3 regions of the Lysinibacillus sp. SGAir0095 genome follow, and region 1 is predicted to be linked to each of the others. Evidence: riboswitches for the same ligand, from Rfam matches in the RefSeq annotation. Region 1 holds a riboswitch; each other region holds the start of a gene.

Region 1 (7,719 bases):
TAAGCTCCTTAATAATTTCTTGAGCGATCACGTCTTCCTCTAAATGAACTTTTTGCAGAATTATTTTTTCAAAGCTTCCTATGACCACGATATCCTCTTTTAAGAGCAATTTTTTCTTTGGTATTTCACCTTCAAAGAAATATAGCTTCCCTGCTAACCGATTCAATAATTTCTCTTTTATATACTTTCTTTTGCCATTATAGGCTCCACCGATAACAACCTGCATCGTTTCCCCTCCTTTACACTTGAAAAATCAGCCCACTGTAGTGTATAGATGGTTCTATGAGATGGCATAATCTGTTGAAAAGATCCTTTAGAAGGACCGTATTTTGCTAATAGAACTCGAATTACACCACCATGTACAACAAAAGTGTATTCATTATTTTGGGAGATAATATTTTGAAAACAAGAAATTACTCTTTGTTCAAATTCTTGATAACACTCACCATTAGGAGGAGTAATTCTTTGAGGCTCATCAATCCATTGACGATATATGGATAACTGTTTAAGTTCCTCATATGTCTTCATCTCAAAGTCTCCAAAATTTATCTCTTTTAAATTTTCGTATGATAAATAGGTTGCCTTTTGGAAATATAGTTGTGCTGTTTCTTTGCACCTCTTTAAGTTACTCCCATAAACAACTGGCGTATTAATTGGTACATCAAATTCATGTTCCTTAGTAGTAATGGATTCATCTGTCCAACCAATATATTTTCTTTTTAGATTGGCATCCGTTTTTTCATGTCTTATTAAATGAACAATAACATGCCCCATAAGAACACCTCAATCCCTTCGTAAAGTGCACCAATCAAATCTCCGGTCATTCCTCCAAAATTTTTTATCGTCCACTTTCGAAATATAAATACGAACAGGAGCATACCGATAGCTAAAATGAATCCAAACATTCCAATAAAAGAAAATGTAAGTATACTAAATGAGAGAAGATAAATAAGGAGTGTTATCCAAATCCATTTCGGAGTTACTTGGGCTTTAAAATAGACTGCCAGCCCTTTTTCTTTTACTGTATTTGTAGTAATAAAGTATACCTGTAACGCTAATCGACTTAAAAAAGGAACAGCTATGAAATAGAAAATAATATTTGGTGAATCTTTATGTAATAGTTCAAAAACAAAACCTATTTTTAATAGCAGCAATACGACTAAATTAATTGCCCCAAATGCTCCAACACGTGGATCCTCCAAAATTTCAAGGCGCTTCTCTTGATTTTGATAAGAGAAATAGGCATCTCCCGTATCAATCCAACCATCTAGATGTAACCCACCTGTCATAATAATTCCTGCTACGACAACTAATATAGCGAACAACAGATCAGAAATAAGGAGATAATCTTCATTCAAAATATAAAGAATACTTATCGTACTCCCCATTAAAAGCCCCAAAACAGGCAACATAGAATACATTGCAGTTACTGTTTTTTTATTCATCGGTAGTTCCATCCGAATCGGTAAAGAGGAGAAAAACTGAAAAGTTAAAAGGAAACCAATAAAGGTATTTTTCACAACGGGCACCGTCCTATTTCCAACGTATATTCTTACTATAATCCATTTCGTAAGCTTCGTCACTGTGGTGAACAATCCATTGATGTAATTCTCCCAGCAAATAACGATAATAATTCACCTCTGTAAAGGAAGAATTGGGCTCATCTAATAGTTCATTGGATACTAGTAAAATAATACCGCCATCCTTAGTCCAATCGATAAGTTGTTTTTTTAATGCCCCAAGGTACTTTTCAATTTCAAGTATTCTGGAATTTCGTTCAAGTTGTTCTGTTTTATAAAGGATATTATTTAGCCAAGTTGTTATACAATCCCAAAGTATTACAGATTTCTCTGCAGAGATGGCTACATCAAACTGTAATCCATCTAGAATTTCCAGTGTATCCCACTTAATAGCTGACTTTTCGCGATCTAGCTGATGTCGTTTGATTCGACTAGCCATCTCTTCATCAAAAGCAACACCGGAAGCAATATAAAACAAGTTGGTCCGCTCAAATTGGTGATATAGCTCTTTAGCATAACATTCAGCAAATGCACTTTTTCCGCTCCGAACACCACCTGAAATAAAAATCATTTTACTCATGAGACTCTCCTCCAAAATTTAATAATAAGCTAAAGTAATTATTAGAGATAAAATCGAAAAGAGCAAACTCTAATTAAGAATTTGCTCTCCTACTTTTTAGTTAAAAATTTCTGGATAGATTGTTGATGCAATTAGTTCGATGGCTTCACCAATTCGTGGACCTGGACGATCTAGGATATCGGCATTTAATACATAAACTTCTTCATTTTGAACCGCCGTAATATTTGACCATCCTTCACGAGCTAAAATTTCTCCTTTTGGATCTTCACTGTAATTTACAGTTGTAATAATTGCTTCTGGATTACGGGTAATTAAATCCTCTTCTGAAACTGCAAACCAACTTTGCTGATCAGCATATATGTTTTCAACGCCAGCCGCTTCAATAAGCTCTTGTTGGAAAGTACCAGAGCCGACAGACCAAATATCTGGAGATGGTGAGATTTCAAAGTATACTTTTTCCTTTTCATCCAATGAAGCCGTTTTTTCTTGAACCGCCGCAATTTGCTCTTCGATTCCTGAAACGATTTCATCAGCTTTTTCTTCAACATTTAAAACTTCAGCTATTTGCTCGATATCACCATAAACATCATCAATTGTTGCGGCAGTTTGAATAACAAAAACCTTCAATCCAGCATTTTCTAATTGTTCAATATGCGTTTCTTCCCCAACTGTATAGGCAAAAACAACATCAGGTTGCATTTCAATTACTCTCTCAGTATTGATAGTCATTGAATCAGAAATTCGTTCTATTTCAAGCGCTTCTTCAGGGTATGTATCAAATTCTGTTGCACCGATAATTTGCTCCCCTACTCCAAGCTCAAATAAAATCTCTGTATTGCTCGGTTGTAATGAGACAATTTTTTCTGGTACTTCCTCAAAAGTCACTTCCACACCGCGGTCATCAACGACTGTATAAGGACCTGATTCTTCAGCTGCCCCAGCGTTTTTGTTTGCTTCTGTATCATCGCTTTTAGCTGGTTCTTCAGAATTACAACCAACTAATAATAATGAGATTGCTAATGGTGCCATCCACTTTTTCTCTAAAAATTTCATCGAATTTCCTCTTTTCGTTTTTTCTTTATTGGATAGGATTTGCTCACAAATGGAATCTCATCTACACCCTGTCTGGAGTTTGTGTAAACGGCCATTACAAAAAATACATTTGCAAGAAGAGCTAAATAATCAAACAATATTTCTGGTACTTCGCGTTCTTCACTTACTTTATGGAGTGCACGATATGATTTTTTTGCTTCACTTCGACAGACATGAAGTAAGGCACCCGCTTCACTGCCTTGAGGCAATAAAAACTGCTTGATTACATCCCCAACTTGGGCAACATAATAATCATATCGGTCACTCAAGACTTGTAAATCAGCCTCCGAAATCGCTAATTTTCCACGTATAGAGCCGTTAAGATGATAAACATTAGGCTGAATAACTTCTAAGTCCTCATAAACAACTCGACAAGCTTCATCTCCACGTAAAACTGGTAAAACAGCTCCAATTCGTGTAGTAAGAGAATCTGTGCGAATCTCATAATCGACTAAACTCCCTTGCTCACGCATAAATGGATAACAACTAAATCGCATATCTTTTCGAATATATACCCCCCCTATCCAATTACATTTAGTGAATAACCCATTCAAACAACAAGAGAAATTATAAAAGCCATCCACAAGAATGGATGGCAAAAAATTACAGAATAAGATTGCATAAAAATATTCACTAAATTAAGCCGTACATTCTCTTAAATTCCGAAGAGGGTATTTACGATCAGAAAAAGATAGGTCTCCTGGCTTGTGCATAGCATTTCAAAGAGCCTTCCCATCTAGATAGACAGTGGCAAAAATCTTGAAACTAACACATACAGTTGCGGATACAGCTTCGGCTTTTTACCGAATTCCCTATTAAGCGTTCATACGCATCTCTTTCTTTGCAAACAGTATTCACTTAACAGCAATATAACATATTTTTCAAAATAATAGTATTTAAATTTTTCAGTAGAATTTAGTAATAGATTATAATGCTTAACTACAACCTAAGCATTTTCCATAGATTTCGAATTTGTGCGCCTCAATCGTATATCCCGGAAGTTTTTCGTTCAGCATCTCCATTGGACAAATCGAGATTTCTTTAACGTTCCCACATTCCATACAAATAAAGTGATGATGATGGTGATCAGATTCGCATTGCATACGGAAATTTCTTTCACCACTTAACTCAGTTTCTTCTAATATACCAAGATCAACAAAAGTAGCTAAATTGCGATAAATCGTATCGAAGCTCATTCCAGGAAAGTCCTTCTTCAATACAGATAAGAGATCCTTTGCAGTTAAATATTTATCAGTCTCTTCGAACATATTCAATATTAGTTCTCGTTTATCCGTTTTTTTATAGCCGTTTTCTTTTAATATTTCCCATGCTTTAGTTAGGTTCATTTAACTGCTCCCCTTTCTTTTGCATTTGTTTTAAGTATAATTTTTTTAACAAGGATGACAATCAATAAAATTAATATAGAGGTTACAACAATTGTACCACCTGGTGCCAGATTTAAGTAGTAAGCGCTTGCTAATCCGATGATAACAGCGGCTTCACCAAAGAGGATTGAATAAATAATTGTTTGTTTAAATCCTTTGGCAATCCGCATACTGGCTGCAACAGGTAGTGTAATTAATGATGAAACTAAAAGAATTCCAACAATTCGCATGCTTGCAGCTATCACTAAAGCAACTACCAGCATAAATAAGAAATGAATCCATTTTGCAGGCAGTCCACTAGCATTTGCATATTCTTCATCAAAAGCAAGGACAAACATTTCTTTGAAAAATAAGAATATAAATAAGATAACTACAATAGCAATACTCACTACAACCCATAAGTCCTGTCTTGATACTGCCGAAACCGAACCAAATAAATAGCTCATTAAGTCTGTATTAAAGCCACTTGCAAGAGATACAAAAATCGCAGTTAGACCAATACCTGCAGACATAATAATCGGAATAGCGAGCTCTTCATAGTGTTTATATAGTCTGCGCAATCGCTCTATTAGAATCGAGCCACTAACTGCTGCAACAATCCCTAAATATATCGGATTTAAAAGCACTAACGCCGAGAAGCTTTGACTTAAGTATAAACTCCCCGCAATCCCCGCCAGCGTTACGTGGGATAGTGCGTCTGCGATTAATGACATTCGTCTTACTACAATAAAAACACCTAATAATGGTGCTATAACGCCAATAATTAGCCCCGAGATAAAGGCATTTTGTAAAAATTCATAGTTTAAAATTGCTTCAATCATTTTGCCTTCTCCTCATTAATGAATCTTTCTCACTGAATGTCCATACCAATTGTCTAATTGAGTTTGTGAAATTGTATCAAACTCCTTTTTAAACCCATGGAAATGAATTGTTTGATTTAAGCAGGCAACATGACTGATTCGATTAGATACCGTATCAACATCATGAGTAACTAAAATAATTGTCTTATTTTGTTCCTCGTTCAGCTTTGCTAGCATATCATAGAAGGATTGAACATTTTCGTGATCAATTCCTACAGTTGGCTCATCCAATATTAATACTTTCGGGTCGGAAATAAGAGCTCTCGCAATAAATACTCTTTGTTGTTGACCACCTGAAAGCTGACCAATATTACGAGAACGGAATTGCTCCATACCTACTGAATTTAATGCTTCTATTACTTTATCATTTGCGTCTTTCGGCATTTTTTTTAATAGACCCACTTTTTTTGTTAGACCACTTTTAACGACTTCCTCAACAGTTGCAGGAAAACCAGAATTAAATGCATTGGATTTTTGGGAAACATATCCAATCCATTCTCTATTATGGAAAGTTTCATTAGATTGACCAAAAAGCTCAACTTGCCCTGTCATTGGTTTTAATAAGCCTAGCAATAGCTTTAGTAATGTCGATTTACCTGACCCATTGGGACCAAGAATAGCAAGGAAATCACCTTCGTCTACTTTTAAGGAGATATTTTTTAAAACTTGCGTATATTCATATTGAAAAGACACGTTTTTCATTTCAATTAATGTTTGACTCATTTTTTCTCTTCTTTCTAATTCATAATCATTACGATTTACAGATTGTAAGTATAGTTGATTCCTATACAAAAGTAAAGTATGTTTGCTTAGTTTTTTGGTAATAATCGAAGATTTGTTGCAATGATTTATTGAAAGGATGTTGTCGTTTTGAAACAGGTTGAATTTATTGAACAATTTTTATCTAAATCAGATAAAGAAATCGTTAAGTTTTCAAAAGAATACGGCATTGATTTAACCCTGGAAGAAGTTCAGCGGTTAAGACCGCTATCGGAGCGTGCCTCCATTACCTGGTTATTTACCGGAATACCAAACTCTTTCCTAAAAGAAGTCGAGTCTATTATAGGGAAAAAGAAACTTAAAAAGCTTTTAAAATATTTAGACAGCCATTAAAAATTTTTCAAAAAAGAGGCTTCTTTGAAAAGAAACCTCTTTTTAATATTCTATTATTATTTTCTTCACTACTTCATCGATAGCTCTCAATCTTATTGATGTCTGGTTTTGTGTCATAATGGCAAAAGCAAAAGTTCGTCCACTATTTGCTTTTACATAGCCAGCCAATGTATAAACGCCTGATATATGGCCCGTTTTTGCAATAACTCGATTTTTGTATTGTTCTTCATTAAATCGATTTTTTAAGGACCCTCCGATAATTCGATCCGTTTGACCTCCAATAGGTAAACTTGAGTGAAGAATATTATAGGAAGGGATCTCGCCTATTTTTGTTAACAAAAGTGAGAGTTCATTTGCTGATACTTTGTTCGCATGAGACATTCCTGAGCCATCCTCAAAACTCCAGTTTTCCATATTTAAACCGATTGATATCCCATATTCCCTTAATGCATTAAGTCCTTCAATTGTATCACCTTTTCCATTAAACTCTCTTCCCATTGTTTTAACGAAGATATCTGCCATACTATTGTTGCTCAGCTTTAAAAACGGATACATTAAGGATTTTAATGGTAAGGAATGTTTTGTATAAATAGATTTAGCGTCTTTCGGTACATTACCCCGATCTATTTTCGTATGATTTGAAAACGCTAGTCCACTCTCCTCAAAGCTTTCTTTGATAGCTTCCAGTGTATTGATGGTAGGGTCATTTAAAGTTACCCAGTCCTTAAAGTTGGTACTATAGGGGATATTCCCAGTAATAGTAATTTCATTTGTACCATTTTGCCGTAAAATTTCAATAGTATTTTTCTGCTCTTTTCCTACTGTTAACGCCTGATTATTTATTATCATACCACTCGTACCTGGTTCTGCACTTAAAGAAGGTCGTTCACCAACTTTTGCTGCATTTACGTGAATAATAATTGTGCCCGCATCGTAATCATTATCCGGAGACATCGTTAAAGCAGAGGTTCTGGCTGCAAAATAATAACTTTCATCTTCCACTGAAATTCCCGGAGTTAGTTCGTCACCCATAAATAAAGAATCGTCTCCATAGATATTTCCATTAATTTGTACGATTCCATAATGCTTTAAAACACTTGCCATGAAAGTGAAATCCTTCTTTTGTAATGTAGGATCTCCTCCACCTTGAATATAGATATCACCGTTAA
Region 2 (7,719 bases), 880 kb from region 1:
ATTTCTCTTCCGTTTTCGTTTCTTTATTTTGTTCAACTGGTGCAGTAGTTTCTACAACGGTATTTTCAATTAAATTTTCTTTAGTGAGCTCTTTTTCACCCTGTGCGATTTCAAGGTTCTTTTGCCGTTCAATTTTATTACTCTTTTCTTCCTGCTCATTTTGTATACTTTGTTCATCTACCTCAAGTTTTTCGTGCTCACTAACCGTCTCTATATTGCATGCAGCCAACAAATAACTAAAGAGAAATATAATTACAAACAAAAAACCTTTGCGCCCCATTCGAAATGTCCCTCCTATCTATTAAACTGTTTATAAAAATTGACGAATATTACACAAGCTTGACCACGTGTAGTATATTGGGAAGGATTAAAGGAACCATTTGAACCAGTGGCAATTTTATAATCATATAGTAAGGTAATCGCATTTTTTGTTTCCTCATTAAATCTTTGAATATCATTGTATGGAGCCAGTTTCTCAGGGTTATATGCGAAGCCCTTTTCGTATTTAAATGCTCTACCTAACATTTGCGCCAACTCAACTCTTGTTAATTTTTCATTCGGTCTTAACTGGCCATTTTGAGAGCTTGTAATAATACCAGCTTCATAAGCTGCCCCAATTCTTTTTTGAGTTGCTAAATCTAATTTAGTCGTATCATTATAAGGTCCTACTTTTGTACCTTCCAGGCCTATGATACGTGAGATTATGGAGATTGCTTGAAGCCGAGTAATCGTATTATTCGGTTTGAACGTATTATCTGGATAACCACTAATTAAGCCAATAGTTGATGCTTCATCTATAAAACTTCGAGCCCAATGGTTTTTGGTATCTATAAAACGCTTAGTACTGCTTTGTTTCGTATCCGACATATCGTATAATTTCGTTTTCTTTGATAATAGTCGATGGTAAGAGGCTAAAGCATAACTTGCCTGTTCCGTAGCCATACCATCTGAAGATTTATCTAAAACATGTTTAAAGCCTCCGTCCGTTCCATTATAAAAGTTTAAAAGTTGAGTAATGATTTTTTTAAACCGTTCATCCCCATCTGGATTTATCCCCATACTCGTTAATGCAACAAGGACTTGTGCCACACTTTCGGAATTCTTCACTTCCCAGCTTTCATAACTGCCATCTGCGCCCTGTATATTAGCAAGTGTTTGAATTGCTTCATCTACTACTTGCTTTATTCTTGGTTGATCTCTATATGTTGATAACGCCTGTATCACCATGGCTGTTATATCTGGGTCTGAAGAAGTACCCGATAAAGCAAAACCGCCATCATCCAATTGTTTACTTAAAATATAATCAATCATCTTTTCTCTACTATTCGAAGCTGTTTCAGGAATTGAATACCCCCAACTATCAAGGGCTATTAAGGCAAAAACGGGTCCATTAATTCCTTGCCAAACGACATTATCAAAATCATATAATTTCTCGACTAAGTTATAGCCACCTACATTTTGCGCATCTTTACCTATAGCAGATAAGGCTAAAATAACCCGAGAATACTCTGTATATTTTCGGCTATGAAGCACACCCTTCATCGCTTTAATGTCATGGACTAAATTATTGTAGTACGTATCATAGTAATTGGATGGAACTTGATAATCACCTCTTGCCAAAGCAAGAATAAACCATTCATTCCCAAACGTTGGATCCGGTAGTGTCTTTACCATATATTTTGCTGCACTATCATATGCGTTTTCAGATGTAATATTGGCAGCATCGGCTTGGGTTACAGAAATACTAAAAATCAATGAAATTAACAGAAAAAATCGAATTATCCTATACTTCAAAACATGCAAATATACTCACTCCTTTATGAATAGAGAAAGGGATCGATTCTATCTCATTTCCTTTCGATCCCTTGTTAACTGATAAAATTCTTAGAGTTTGTTGGGGAAAATAAAGTCTAGCAAACTATCATCCCTGATTTACATCATGTCAGTAATATTTAACGTGCGAGTTAAAATAATTGCCATTTGACCCCGTGTTAAATTTCCATTCGGATCAAAAGTACCGTCTTCTTTTCCATTCATAATCCCCATACTGTTTACGATTGCGATACTTTCTGCAAATTGTTTATTAATTTGCTCACTATCTTTAAATGATAGTTCACTAGTTTGTTCTGCCTTTTTGGATACGTATTCTAAAATACGTGCCATCATAGCAGCTGCCTGTTGTCTAGTTATGTTGGCATTTGGGTTAAATGTTGTTGTAGAAGTACCAGAAGTAATACCTGCCTCGTACAATGCTTGAATATGTGTTTCATACCATTGTCCGTCAGTATCCTTAAACTGACCTTCTTCTTCTGGCTGTAAACCTAATGCATTTGCGATTAGTGCAGCAAAATGAGCACGAGAAATTGACTTATTCGGTGCAAATGTACCATCTTCATGTCCTGCAACAACTCCGCGTTTTGATAAATATTCTATTTCTTCTTTATAAATTGTGTTGGAAATATCCTTGAAGGAATTATTTTGAGTACTGATAACAAATAATCCGCTCGATTTAGTTCTAATAGTAACTTGTCCATCCTTCACCGTATGTGGTATTGCTTTATATTGACCATCTAAAAATTGCAGGAAAACAGCATCCTTTGGAATATCTTTTACTGGAGCTGTTATCTTAACGTATTCTTTACCTGTTTTAATAGTTTGAGTTGTACCATCATTTTTTTCAATTTCGAACTGTACTTGGAAAGCCTGCTTACCTTCTGATTCAATCATCTTTGCTACTAAAATAATTTTTTCATCAGATATGTTAGGGATATTTAAACTTGATTTAGGAACTTCCATTTTTGTCCCTTGATTATCCTTTATAACAAGTACATTGCTCTTCTTATCTTTTAGAATTTCAATTAAATCTTTTGAAGAAATCTCTGCTCTTATTTCACCTTCTCTATTCTCTACGGAAATGGTTGATTCCTTTGATTCTGTTTTCCCATCCTCTGGATTAGTACCTGTAGTAGGCGTATCCTCTCCATCTTCAAAATTACCACCAATATCATTACCTAGATCGGTAGTGTATAGCCACTCAATCTTATCTCCAGGTTTAACTGTATAATAGCCTGCACTATAGCTAGGAAATACTCCATTCACTCGATACATCCATCCACTAAGTGGTCCTCTGTCGAATTCAAACAAGCCATTAATTCCTTCTACATAGACTCCATATTCCGTGTTCCGGGTACTTAAGGCAATGTTATATTTCGAAGTTGCGCGAGTTAAAACGTCGATAACCGTGTCACCATCCACCAAGTCAATTTGAGTTACTGGAAGTGGTTTTTCAGTGTTGGATATCACAATTGAAATAGAAGCACTCTCAATTTTTTCTGAGTTATCCGGGTTCCCTGTATCTCCCCCTGGATTTCCCGGGTTACTTGGATTCCCTGTGTTCCCTTCCCCACCAGGATTATTAGTATCTTGATCCTCATCATCATCATCATCATCATCTTCTGGAGACGTCAATGGAACATCGGACATATCGTATAACGGCGTTTGATTATTTAATAATCTATCGTACGCAGCCAAGGCATAGGCTGTTTGTTGCGTTGCCATGATATTAGTTAACCCATTTTTCGGATGAGCAAAACCACCGTCTATTGTGTAGTACGACAATATATTTGTTAAAATTGATGACCCATTCTCTTTAAGAAATCTTTCATCATTTAATCCATCAATTCCGAGTGTTGATAGTGCTACTAATACTTGATCGGCACTTTGAACATTTTCAGAACCCCACGATTTATAGCCACCATTCTCGGTTTGCATCGTTGCTAATTTTGCAACAGCACGGTCAATCGCTTCTTTGACTTCTTGTTTGCTTTGGTATGGTGCTAATGCTTGAATCACCATTCCCGTCATATCAGGATCTGGATTCGTGCCACTTAATGCAAAGCCTCCACCCGATATTTCTTTTTGCAATATAAACTCGATTAACTTGTTACGAGTTGTTCTATTTTCTGTAACAATATCAGGAATCTCATAATTTTGAGTATCCAATGCAATTAGAGCGAAAATTGCACCATTTATTCCTTGTCTTACCACTTTATCAAGATCTGCTAAGTTCTCTACTAAGTTATAGCCACCAACATCTCTAGCGTCTTTTCCGATTGCTGAAAGTGCAATAATTAAACGCGAATATTCCGTATTATTCCCGCTCAAAACACCTTCTTTATCTTGAAGATGGGCAGCTACATTATTGTAATAAGTTTCAAAGTAACCCTCTGGAACTTCATATCCTCCTCGAGCTAAGGCAAAAACATTCCATTCATTGCCAAATTTTGGAGTTGGTGTTATTGATAGTAAATAAGCATTTGAGGATAATAAAGCTTCTTCTATAGTTGGAGAAACTACTATACTAGTGGATGCTTTGACATCTCCACTTTCTGAAGCAGCAGTGATGGTTGCTTTTCCTTTACCAATGGCCCGAATAACGCCATCTACAACTGTAACAACTTTTTCATCACTACTTGACCAGATCACTCGCTCTGTTGCATTTGTTGGTTTTAATGTAACTTTAATAGAAGCAGTATCTCCAACCTTAGGTAATGAAATGTTCTTTTCAGTTAATGTAATTTTTGTTATTAATATTTTTTTGAGTTCTATTAATCGATTTTGCAATTCTTGTAATTTTACAAAATTAGTAACCGCTATTTTTTCAGAGTCACTTAATTTTTCGTATTCATTTGTTGCTTGTACAATTGATTCTTCATGTGTTGCATTAACCATATCGACCTGTGGCAATGTATCAATTTGAGAAATAACATCATGAACACGAACTAATGAATTATAGGCATTTTCTTTTTGAACAAGTATTTCTAAGTTTGTTACAAGTGCTTTTTGTTCTATATTCAAAGCTTCGTAAGCTTGACGGGCATTTTGAATCGCTAATTGGTTTCTTTCACTAATTTCTTCAATCGTTGGAAGCGAAGATATAAGTGAGATAACATTTGCTATCGCTTGATCATCATCATTATCAACCGGACTGCTGGTTTTTGATCCTTCACTATTTACTGGATGTACAGTTATCTTGGTAAATGGACGGTTAATATTACTATACTTTCCTTCACCTCGAACTGCGGTAATTTCATACTCACCTGGTTCAGAAAATTGAAGTGTGACATTACCTTCTGTATCTGTTATATATAGAGATTTTTCGCCATTGATGACAAGCTCTGCATTTTCAATAGGTGCATGATAATCCTGCCAATCCTCATTTTTAAATGCCCCTTGTAAATTCAATGTAATATTTTCATTAATTTCAGATGAATAACCTGGGTGTTCAAAAAATGTATATGGATTGTTCTCCCAATTAGTTGTAAAATACATAACAATCATATCGCCATCTTTAACTTCTTGCTGGCTTACGCCATAATTGGATATAACATGATTATGCGTATACATCCAACCGTCCTGGCTACCGGTACTAAATGTCTCTAAGCCTGCAATATTTGATATATACATGCCTCCGCCAAAATCAAACTCACTGGAGTTTTCGACATCATAACCTGCTTGATCCAATGCTTTAATAATTGCATGAATGGCATAAACAGTAGAATCACCTTCATCCATCGAATCTAGTAGACTACCGTATTCTGAATAAATTTCATTAGCATTTACATCAACCGCTGTTAGTGGAACAATTGTTTCATTTAGCCCCTCAATTCGAACCTGTACAGTTGAACTATCTGTCAGCTCATCAGCGTTTACTGTTACCGGCGAAAATAATGAAAGCGTTAACAAAAATGTTAGAAATACATTCAAGCCTTTTTTAAATAGATCCACTTACCAAAACCCCCTTGTTTCTTTTTTTAGTGAATTGCATGCAAGATAAAATGACAAAATAAAAAACCGCTAGCTCTCAAATTGAGAAATAGCGGAAAATAGAAAAAAGCATATAAAGTACCTATCCATATACCCATTGGTCTATTTGCCGTACATTCTCCTAAATTCCGAAGAGATTTGATACGATCAGAGAAAGGTAGGTCTCCTGGCTTGTGCATCCTTTTACTCTAAGAACCTTCCCATCTACTAGAAGCTTTTTTCTTCGTTTGACAGTGGCATCTTCTTATTTCATCTGCACTTACAGTTGCGGAAACAGCTTCGGCATTTTACCGAATTCCCTATTAAGCTACATGATTAGCACCTTTATCCTGCAATTCTATTCACTTACAATTGAGTATAATCTTAACTATTAGCTTGTTCAAGAACAAATCATAGTGCTTTCATACCTATTTTAGAAATAAGTGGAAATTTCCTTCTTATTAATCTATTAACTTCTCCTCTAACATTTCCTCAGTAACTGGCCCTATAATCTGCTCAACAACCATACCTTCTTCATTTATTATCATACTTGTTGGTATAGTCAGAATTTCGTAATTAATCGAAACGTCCCCCTTTTCATCCAATAAAATCGGGAAACTAATTCCATATTCATAGGCAAACTTTTTTACTTTATCCATGTTCAATTCTAAGTCGGTTGCATTTACTGCAAGAATTACGAGGTTCTCCCTATTGGCATGTTCTTCGTAGAAACGTTGTATAGCAGGCATCTCCTCAACACAAGGCGCACACCAGGTTGCCCAAAAATTAATAAACACCTTTTTCCCCTCTAAATCTGACAATCGAACAGTTTCACCGGTTAAAGTCTTTAATTCAAAATTCGGTGCTTTCACATTGAGTGCTCGTACCTCTGTTTCTTGTTCGTGGTCATCATGATTATGCCCTCCTTCCTCATGATCATGATAAATTTCTGGTTCATCAATCGATCGGTACTCAACCTGTTGTTCACCTTCTTCAACCTCAGGCTCTTGATCAACTGCTTGATTCAAGGATGTTGAATCCTCTTCATCAAATACAACCTCCAATTGATCTTGTTCATTCGTAAAAAGATTTTTCGATATTGTATTAATCAACGCAGCTAAAATGAGTAATGTTAAGCAAATAGAGACAATTTTCTTCGGCAAACCTTCACCTTACTTTCAAACTTATTCTTTTACAAGTATATGAGTGAAATCTAGTAAAATGAGTTGAAGCAAACGATTGACTAATTTGATTTTACCTGTCTTCATAGTTAAGAAAAGAATGAATTTGATCATTCTATATATAGAAAAAACCGTCTCAAAATCGAGACGGTTTACTTCATCTATAAGATTAGTACATTTTTAAATATTGATCACGTTCCCATGGGTGAACAGCTGTACGGAACATATCATATTCAATTTCTTTTGCTTCTTTGAAGTTAGAATAGATGTGTTCACCAAGTGCTGATTTGATTACTTCATCTTGTTCTAAGTAAGAAAGAGCTTCAAGTAGAGAACCTGGTAAACTCTCAATTCCGTTTTCTTTTAACTCAGCAGAATTCATAACATAGATGTTGCGATCAACTGGCGCTGGTGGTGTTAAACCGTTACGGATACCATCCAAACCTGCTTCTAGTAGAACAGCTAATGCTAAATATGGGTTAGCTGATGGATCAACTGAACGTAATTCAACACGAGTAGATAGACCGCGAGACGCAGGGATACGAATTAATGGTGAACGGTTACGAGCTGACCAAGCAATGTAACATGGTGCTTCATATCCTGGAACTAAACGTTTGTAAGAGTTTACTAATGGGTTAGTTACCGCTGTGAATCCTTTTGCATGTTTCATGATACCAGCCATGAATGAGCGTGCCGTATCGGATAATTGCAAATCTGCATTTTCATCGAAGAA
Region 3 (7,719 bases), 1.4 Mb from region 1:
TTACATTCGTCTAGAACACAATTTCCTGGGTGCATATATTGTACAGAGTTCGAAATTGAGGAGGTGTTTTAGAATGGGTAAACAAAGTGGCGGTGAGTATGAATATAGCAATGGTGGAAATGGTTCAGGGTTCGCTTTATTAGTAGTACTATTCATTCTTTTAATTATTGTTGGTGCATACTACTTTAGCAGTGGATATGGTTACTAATAATTAAACAAACAAAATAGAAAAAACTAGCCCTCCAAATCCCTTGGAGGGCTTTATTATAGGGTAAAGATAACCTTTCTAAATTCACTTAGGTATAACTAAGGCTTTGTTCGAGGTGAGTCTTTCTAATAAATCACCTTAAAATTTCCATGAGTAGGAACAGTCGAAGGAAAGTCAGATTGTACATAATCTTTTAATAGAAAAGGAACTGTTCTAGTTGATTCATAGAAAAACTGCCGATTTTTCAATAAAGGAAAATCATATCCTGTTAACCGGTAACTGTTCAATACAACCTTATAGTTTTGCTCATTTACCAGAGGCTCACCTTGGAATGTCACATTCTTCAACCTATGGCCTGCGGGTTCCTTCACATCGATGATATAGGAAATCCCTCCCCAAAAATCGTATTGATAAGGCTGGGGAATATCAGGATACACGTTTGAACTAAAATCAATTTTACCCTCTTGATTGAGTGCAAATACGGCAGCACTTTGTTCCATTAACTCTTTTATTTCACTCCCTAATAGTGAAATAACCCTTAGCTTATGTTCTCGAGGTGCGTTATTAATTAAGTCTCGATTCGTGATCCTACCAAAAAATCCTCCATTCTCTAGATACAATAAATCACAAACTGAGATTTGAGCATTTGTAGCTTTGAGTTGCATATCGTGAATAAGTTGTATAAAGGGATGGCTTGAAAGTCGGGATGACAATAAACCCTTATAAGAATAATCATCCATAATGTATGCAACCTCTTTTTCAAGCCACTCTTCTACCTCTTGCGGATATGAAAATTCACCTTTTTTTAATCGGTGAAACTTTGCTTCATGCTGCCTTGTTTCAAAGTTTATTTGTACCTCGAAGAACCCGTTTCCATGAGAGGCAGGTTGAATAATTAAAGTATCCTTTACTCTTGTGTTTATAGATAGATGTTGGTGACCAGTAATGAGTAAATCGATGTCAGGGATCAATTCTAAAATTTCATTTGCTTGATTTTCACCAACGCGTTCTTGAAACACGGTGCCTGTTGTGGGATCCTCGGTAAAACCGCCATGATAGGAAACGATGAGATAATCTGGTTTTTCACTTGTTTTTACAACCTCCACCCAGTGTTGTAGAGCCTTTAACGTATTTTCAAATTGAAGTTCCTCTAGATATCCATGCTCGTCCCAAATGCGTGTGTAATGAGTTGTCGCACCAACAACAACAAATTTTTTTCCACCAATATCTTTTATAAAATAGGGTTTGGCAAAGTCCCCCATATTACAGCTAATCCAAGGGAAATGACAATCGAAACGAAAGCTTTCTATAGCTTTTAGATTATTATGAAATTCATGATTACCGAAAATGGCAACATCATAGATTTCGTTTGCTAGCTCAATCATCGGGTGCCTTTTTTTATGAAAATGCTTGTAATAAAAAGATGCTGGACTTCCATCTAAAAAATCCCCGTTATCTATCACTAAATCTGGATTCAAAGCCTTCATTTTTTTTATTAAATGTTCAAAGCGATCCAGTCTTCCGTGTAAATCACTCGTAATTAAAACGGATACCGCCATAAATTTCACCTCCATATGGACTTTATTTTGATAGCATATATTTAATATGGTAAATGAAATTTTACTCATTTACATCATATTGGGATATGTGCTACACTTATCTTCGTAAATTAAAACTATATATTGTGTTTGTTTTATGTAGGTACTACTATATGTAGTTTAATAGGGAAGTTCGGTGAAAATCCGACGCTGTCCCCGCAACTGTAATGCTGACAATGATTCGTGTGCCACTGTGTAAATACATGGGAAGGGAATCAAAGTGTGAAGCTAAGCCAGGAGACCTGCCTAGTAAAACAGATCAATCATTTCTTCGGGGATTGAGAAATGGGGACGCATCCTTTTTATACAATTCACTTAGGACGTTTCCAATTTTAGGTTATCTTTTTTCGAAGAGATAACCTTTTAATTTTTACTAAAAATTAGTAATTTCTACCTCTGTTTACACATTGTACAAGGTGGTATTGAAGAAAAAAAGAGATTAATAGAGAAGAGGGATTTTATGAAATTATATACAAAAACAATCTGTCCAAAATGCATGTGGGTAAAATCAGAACTGCAAAGAGCAGGGCTTGAAGTAGAAGTTGTGAATATCGATCAAGACGAAGAAGCAAAGCAAACGATTATAGACGCAGGCTTCCTTTCAGTACCTGTTTTAGAGTTTGATGGACAACTGGTAGGGGATGTGCAAGAGATTGTTTCTCAAATTGAGCTGATCGCAGGGTGATTGCTTATGCGAGTCGAACTGGAAACGTACGCTATATTGCTTCAAAAATACAGGGTGAAGCCGTTGAGATAAAAGAAGGATTGCAGTTGGACAAGCCCTTTCTTTTGATTACATATACAGATGGGCTTGGGGACATTCCACTGAAAGTTGCGCAATTTTTAGAGCGAAATGGAGCCTTTTGTAAAGGGGTCGTTGTGAGCGGAAATAGCAACTTTGGACATCATGTATTTGGTGGCGCAGGGGAAAAAATTGCATCAAGTTACCGTATCCCGTTAGTACGTAAACTAGACTTGCGTGGGTATCAGGAAGATTATAATGCGATTCAACAGTTTTATGAAAAGAGGGTCATTGAATGAAAACATATTTGAAACTAAATAATGATGTGCTGAATCGTTATAACACAACCGGGCAATTAGAGCTGGAAAAGGACCGTGAGGCGACACGACGTTACTTTTTAGAATATGTAAACGTACGCTTACGCTACTTTATCGATATAGAAGAGAAGATTCGTTATTTAGTAGAAGAAGGGTATTACGAAAAAGAATTTATTGAACTGTATGACCTAGAATTTATTAAACACTTATATAAAAAAGCATATGATTACAACTTCCGCTTCCCTTCTTTTATGAGTGCGAGTAAATTCTATGACAGCTATGCTATGAAAAGCCGTGATGGTGAAGAGATTCTTGAAAAATATGAAGATCGAATTGTGATTATTGCATTGTATTTAGCGCAAGGTGATGCAGACCTAGCAGAACGAGCGGTGGAAGCCATGATGGAAGGCTACCAACCTGCTACACCTACAGCTTTGAATAGTGGAAAGAAAGCTCGTGGGGAGCTGGTAAGCTGCTTTAAATTATCGATGGATGACTCAATGAACAGTATCGCCGAAAATATTGGTTACTGTTTGGAACTATCTCGCCTTGGTGGTGGGGTTGGTGTTAATTTAACAGATCTGCGTCCATTAGGAGATCCTATAAAAGGGATACTTAATCGTGCAAGTGGTGTTATCCCGGTTGCAAAGCTTCTAGAAAATTCCTTTAGTTATTCCAATCAACTCGGTCAACGCAATGGTTCAGGCGTTGTATACTTAAATATTTTCCATGCAGATATCGAGAATTTCATCTCATCCAAAAAACCAAATGCTGATGATAAAATCCGCCTGGCGACACTATCTACAGGTATTATCATTCCGAGCATTTTCTTTGAACTCATGAAAAGAGATAAGGATATCGTTCTCTTTAGCTCTTACGATATTTACAAAGAATACGGTAAACGGATGTCTGAAATCTCTATTTCGGAGATGTATTACGAGTTGCTGGATAATCCAAAAATCCGCAAAATAAAACGATTAAATGCAAGAAAGCTTTATACAGAAGTCAAAAAAGCTCAATTTGAATCGGGTTACCCATTTGAAATTTTTGATGATAACGTAAATGAAGTGCATCCACTAAAAAACATAGGTCGAGTGCAAATGTCGAATTTGTGCACGGAAATTTTACAAGTCCAGCAAAAGAGTATTATCACAGATCAAGACGAACCAAATGAGTATGGATTAGATGTATCTTGTAATCTAGGTTCCATTGATATACATGAAGCGAGTAAAGTAGCTGATTTTGGGAAACTAGTCGATACGTCAATGAGGCTATTAACAAATGTATCTCAAATGACTTATATCAAAAACGTTCCTTCTGTTGCAAAAGCAAATAAGTTAATGCATTCAGTTGGTTTAGGTGTCATGAACTTACATGGGCATTTAGTGACACAAGGAATAATGTATGGTTCAAAGGAATCCGTTGAATTTATTGATGGTTTTATGGAAGCGTTAAACTACTATTCTCTAAGAAGTTCGATGGAAATTGCGAAAGAGCGTGGAGAAACCTTTTACCAATTTGAAGAAAGTGAATATGCCAATGGGAACTACTTTGAACCATATATCAACAAAGTAGAAGAGCCATTCCATTCAGAAACGATTCGTGCGCTAGGGAATGTGCCGATTATTACTGCAGCAATGTGGAAGGAATTAGCGGAAGATGTAAAAAAATATGGTTTATTCCATAGCTATAGAATGGCAATTGCTCCAACTGGTTCAATCAGTTATATAAGATCTTGCACGGCGTCCATCTCACCATGCACAGAACGCGTAGAAGTGCGAGATTACGCAGATAGCCGCACAATTTACCCAATGCCATATTTAACGAATGATAATGCACACCTCTATGTGGAGGCTTATGATGTGAATGCTTATGATTTAATCGATTTGTACGCTGCTGCACAAAAGCATGTCGATCAAGGGATTTCGATGACGTTATATGTGACTGATGCGTGGACAACCGAACAACTAGCAAAAATTTATATTTACGCTTGGATGAGAGGAATCAAGTCGGTTTACTATGTACGACAACGTTTGCAAACATTAGAGGAGTGTGTAGCATGTCAAATTTAGTTTATGAGGCAGTCAATTGGAATAAACCAACAAGTGAGCTCGCTCAAATATTTTGGGACCAGCAATGGAAACAAATATGGTTCCCTGAAGAAATTGCTGTTAGTAAGGATGTAAAGCAGTGGCAAAGCTTCGAGCATCAGGAAACATATAAAAAGGTATTTGCTGGCCTGACATTACTGGACACGGTTCAAACCAATATTGGCATGAATCAAATTGCTACGTATGCAACAGATTTACAAGAGAAAGCTGTGTTTACTGTCTTTGGAGCTTTTGAAGCTATTCACGCCAAATCCTATTCATATATATTTACTACCCTTTGCACAAATACGGAAATTGATGAATTATTTGAATGGGTCAAGAAAAATGAGTATCTACAATACAAGGCCAATAAAATAGGGGATATCTATAACGGTATTGAAGAAGGGAATCCAGAAAGCTTATGGAAGGCAATGTTTTCTTCTGTGATGCTGGAATCCTTCCTATTCTATTCAGGATTTTTCTATCCACTTTATTTAGGGGGACAAGGAATTTTACGTAACTCAGCAGAAGTAATTTCATTAATATTACGTGATGAATCCATCCATGGTGTTGCAGTAGGCTTCTTTGCTCAAAATCTTTTCAAACAATTTTCGAAGGAAAAGCAAGATAAGTTAACGGTTTGGGGATATGATCTCCTGCTTGATTTATATCAAAATGAAATGAGCTATACGGATGATGTGTATGCAGAAACGGGACTTTCTCCAGACGTAAAAGCTTACGTTCGATATAACGCCAATAAAGCCTTGATGAATGTGGGCTTTGAGGCAATGTTCCCTGAAGAAGAAGTAAATCCAATTGTCATGAATGGCATTCGTAATGAAGGATCTACCTATGACTTTTTTAGTCAGAAGGGATCTACTTACGCGAAAGCGAAAATGGCGCCAATTACGGATGACACATTTGATTTTAAAAATAGAATCTAAAAATAGAAACTCACAAAGGGAGATTCCTTGTGAGTTTTTATTATGCCTAAATTGAAATTTCTGTCTATATTTGTAGAACGATTTTTAAAGGAGTATAGTATTTTTTTGCGAATTGTATGGAGTAAGGGGTGATATGTATGTCAGATGTAATAGTAGTAGCGGATATATCAACGGGTGAAGATCTTATTTATAATACGTTGGCGGTTAGTAAGATAGTAGGTGTTCACGAAAGGACTCTTAGGAATTACTGTACCTTGATGCAAAAACATCATTACGACTTTCAAAAGAACAAAAATGGACATCGCATTTACTACAAAAAAGACATTGAAATCATAAAAAAAATAGTTGACCTAAAAAACTCTAGTTCCCTGACAATCAAACAAGCTGTAAGTGAAATCCTTGGTACAGCTATAGATGAACTCCATGAAAGCCATCAAAAGAATTCCGAAGAGAAGAGGGACATAAATACTCTTCTTGAAGAATTTGCAGCATTCAAAAATGAACAAATGGAATTCAATAAAACCCTTCTAGAACAATTAATTAAACAGGAACATTATATAAAAAACAGCATTGAACAACGCGACAAAAAATTAATGTTTGCCATGAAGGAGTCCATGGAAACAAGAAGACAGCTTGCTGCAGCTGCCGAAGCGGAAAGAGAAAAGGAAAATGAAAAAAATAAGAGAATATGGTGGAAATTTTGGAAATGATAAATTATCAAATTATTAATAAATAAAAGTAGCTTGCGAATATTGATGCCGCAAGCTACTTTTGTTTTAAACAACTACTTACTAACTAATGTAAATTGGCGTATAGTAAAGTTTATAGAATTTAGAAAGAAGGACTTCGATGTTAGCCGATTTCAATAAACAACTCCAAAAACTAATGCCGATTTTAACACCGCTTAGTTTAATAATAGGTGTTCTTCTCGAGGATATTGGAGGGCAATTAGTATTTCTTGTACCGTGGTTATTCGCATTTATGACGTTTGCTGGTAGTTTAAGCATGAATTTTCAAGGCTTGCGAAGTTTCATAAAGTACCCTTGGGTTATTCTCATCACCATCGCATTTTTACATATCCTCATGCCTGTTTGGGCGTACTTCATCTCAAATCTTTTATTTGATGATCATTTATTGGTAATCGGATTTATTCTTTCGGTGGCCGTTCCCACTGGAGTAACTAGCTTTATCTGGGCTAGTATTAGTAAAGGGAACCTCCCGCTTTGCTTATCCATCATTTTAATAGATACAATCCTTTCGCCGGTTATCTTACCAATAATAGTTCACTTTGTTGTCGGTGAAAAAATTGAAATTAATACCATGTCCATTATGCTCGATTTATTGTGGATGATCGTAATACCTTCAATTTTAGCAGTTTTGTTAAACGAGTGGACCAAGGGTGAAATAAACCGAACCCTTGGTGAAACACTAGCGCCATTTCAGAAGCTAAGTTTATTTCTTATTGTAGGAATTAATAGTAGTGCCATTGCTCCATACTTAAAAAACATTACGTGGGAAATCATTTGGATTATCGTGGTGGTTTTTTTGATGGCCATCTCTGGTTATATAATGTGCTTAGTTTTAGGACATTACTTATTCAAAGACTTTGAAATCATTACGACCGTTGTTTTTACAGGAGGAATGCGGAATATTGCCGTGGGGGTAGTAATTGCAACGACTTACTTCCCGCCCAAAGTTGTAATGCCGGTAGTATTTGGTATGCTGTTCCAGCAAATCCTTGCTTCACAATTTAATAGAGTCTTAGAAAAATACAAAGAAAAATATAAAGAGAAGTGTCAATCGGAAGAAGGACGATTCAA

Evidence for each region. Region 1 has a riboswitch for cobalamin ahead of C1N55_RS12230 (hypothetical protein). Riboswitches for the same ligand answer to the same signal wherever they lie in the genome.
Region 2: linked by a shared signal. The riboswitch ahead of C1N55_RS20665 (S-layer homology domain-containing protein) and the one ahead of C1N55_RS12230 (hypothetical protein) in region 1 are both predicted to bind cobalamin.
Region 3: linked by a shared signal. The riboswitch ahead of C1N55_RS19105 (glutaredoxin family protein) and the one ahead of C1N55_RS12230 (hypothetical protein) in region 1 are both predicted to bind cobalamin.

The regions. Positions count from the first base shown of each region.
Region 1 covers NZ_CP028083.1:2,479,242-2,486,960, forward strand. The annotation lists gene C1N55_RS12205 (bifunctional adenosylcobinamide kinase/adenosylcobinamide-phosphate guanylyltransferase) at 1-226, opposite strand, end outside; gene C1N55_RS12210 (histidine phosphatase family protein) at 178-774, opposite strand; gene C1N55_RS12215 (adenosylcobinamide-GDP ribazoletransferase) at 750-1,445, opposite strand; gene C1N55_RS12220 (bifunctional adenosylcobinamide kinase/adenosylcobinamide-phosphate guanylyltransferase) at 1,534-2,100, opposite strand; gene C1N55_RS12225 (ABC transporter substrate-binding protein) at 2,197-3,153, opposite strand; gene C1N55_RS12230 (hypothetical protein) at 3,150-3,701, opposite strand; cobalamin riboswitch at 3,865-4,044, opposite strand; gene C1N55_RS12235 (Fur family transcriptional regulator) at 4,128-4,538, opposite strand; gene C1N55_RS12240 (metal ABC transporter permease) at 4,535-5,398, opposite strand; gene C1N55_RS12245 (metal ABC transporter ATP-binding protein) at 5,414-6,160, opposite strand; gene C1N55_RS12250 (endonuclease IV) at 6,308-6,550, shown strand; gene dacB (D-alanyl-D-alanine carboxypeptidase/D-alanyl-D-alanine endopeptidase) at 6,593-7,719, opposite strand, start outside.
Region 2 covers NZ_CP028083.1:1,595,250-1,602,968, reverse strand. The annotation lists gene C1N55_RS07880 (DUF4430 domain-containing protein) at 1-280, opposite strand, end outside; gene C1N55_RS07875 (S-layer homology domain-containing protein) at 295-1,803, opposite strand; gene C1N55_RS20665 (S-layer homology domain-containing protein) at 1,933-5,787, opposite strand; cobalamin riboswitch at 5,965-6,167, opposite strand; gene C1N55_RS07865 (TlpA family protein disulfide reductase) at 6,267-6,968, opposite strand; gene glnA (type I glutamate--ammonia ligase) at 7,156-7,719, opposite strand, start outside.
Region 3 covers NZ_CP028083.1:3,883,326-3,891,044, reverse strand. The annotation lists gene C1N55_RS19115 (YjcZ family sporulation protein) at 74-208, shown strand; gene C1N55_RS19110 (bifunctional metallophosphatase/5'-nucleotidase) at 334-1,767, opposite strand; cobalamin riboswitch at 1,891-2,071, shown strand; gene C1N55_RS19105 (glutaredoxin family protein) at 2,267-2,491, shown strand; gene nrdI (class Ib ribonucleoside-diphosphate reductase assembly flavoprotein NrdI) at 2,488-2,847, shown strand; gene nrdE (class 1b ribonucleoside-diphosphate reductase subunit alpha) at 2,844-4,937, shown strand; gene nrdF (class 1b ribonucleoside-diphosphate reductase subunit beta) at 4,925-5,899, shown strand; gene C1N55_RS19085 (DUF3967 domain-containing protein) at 6,037-6,609, shown strand; gene C1N55_RS19080 (bile acid:sodium symporter family protein) at 6,749-7,719, shown strand, end outside.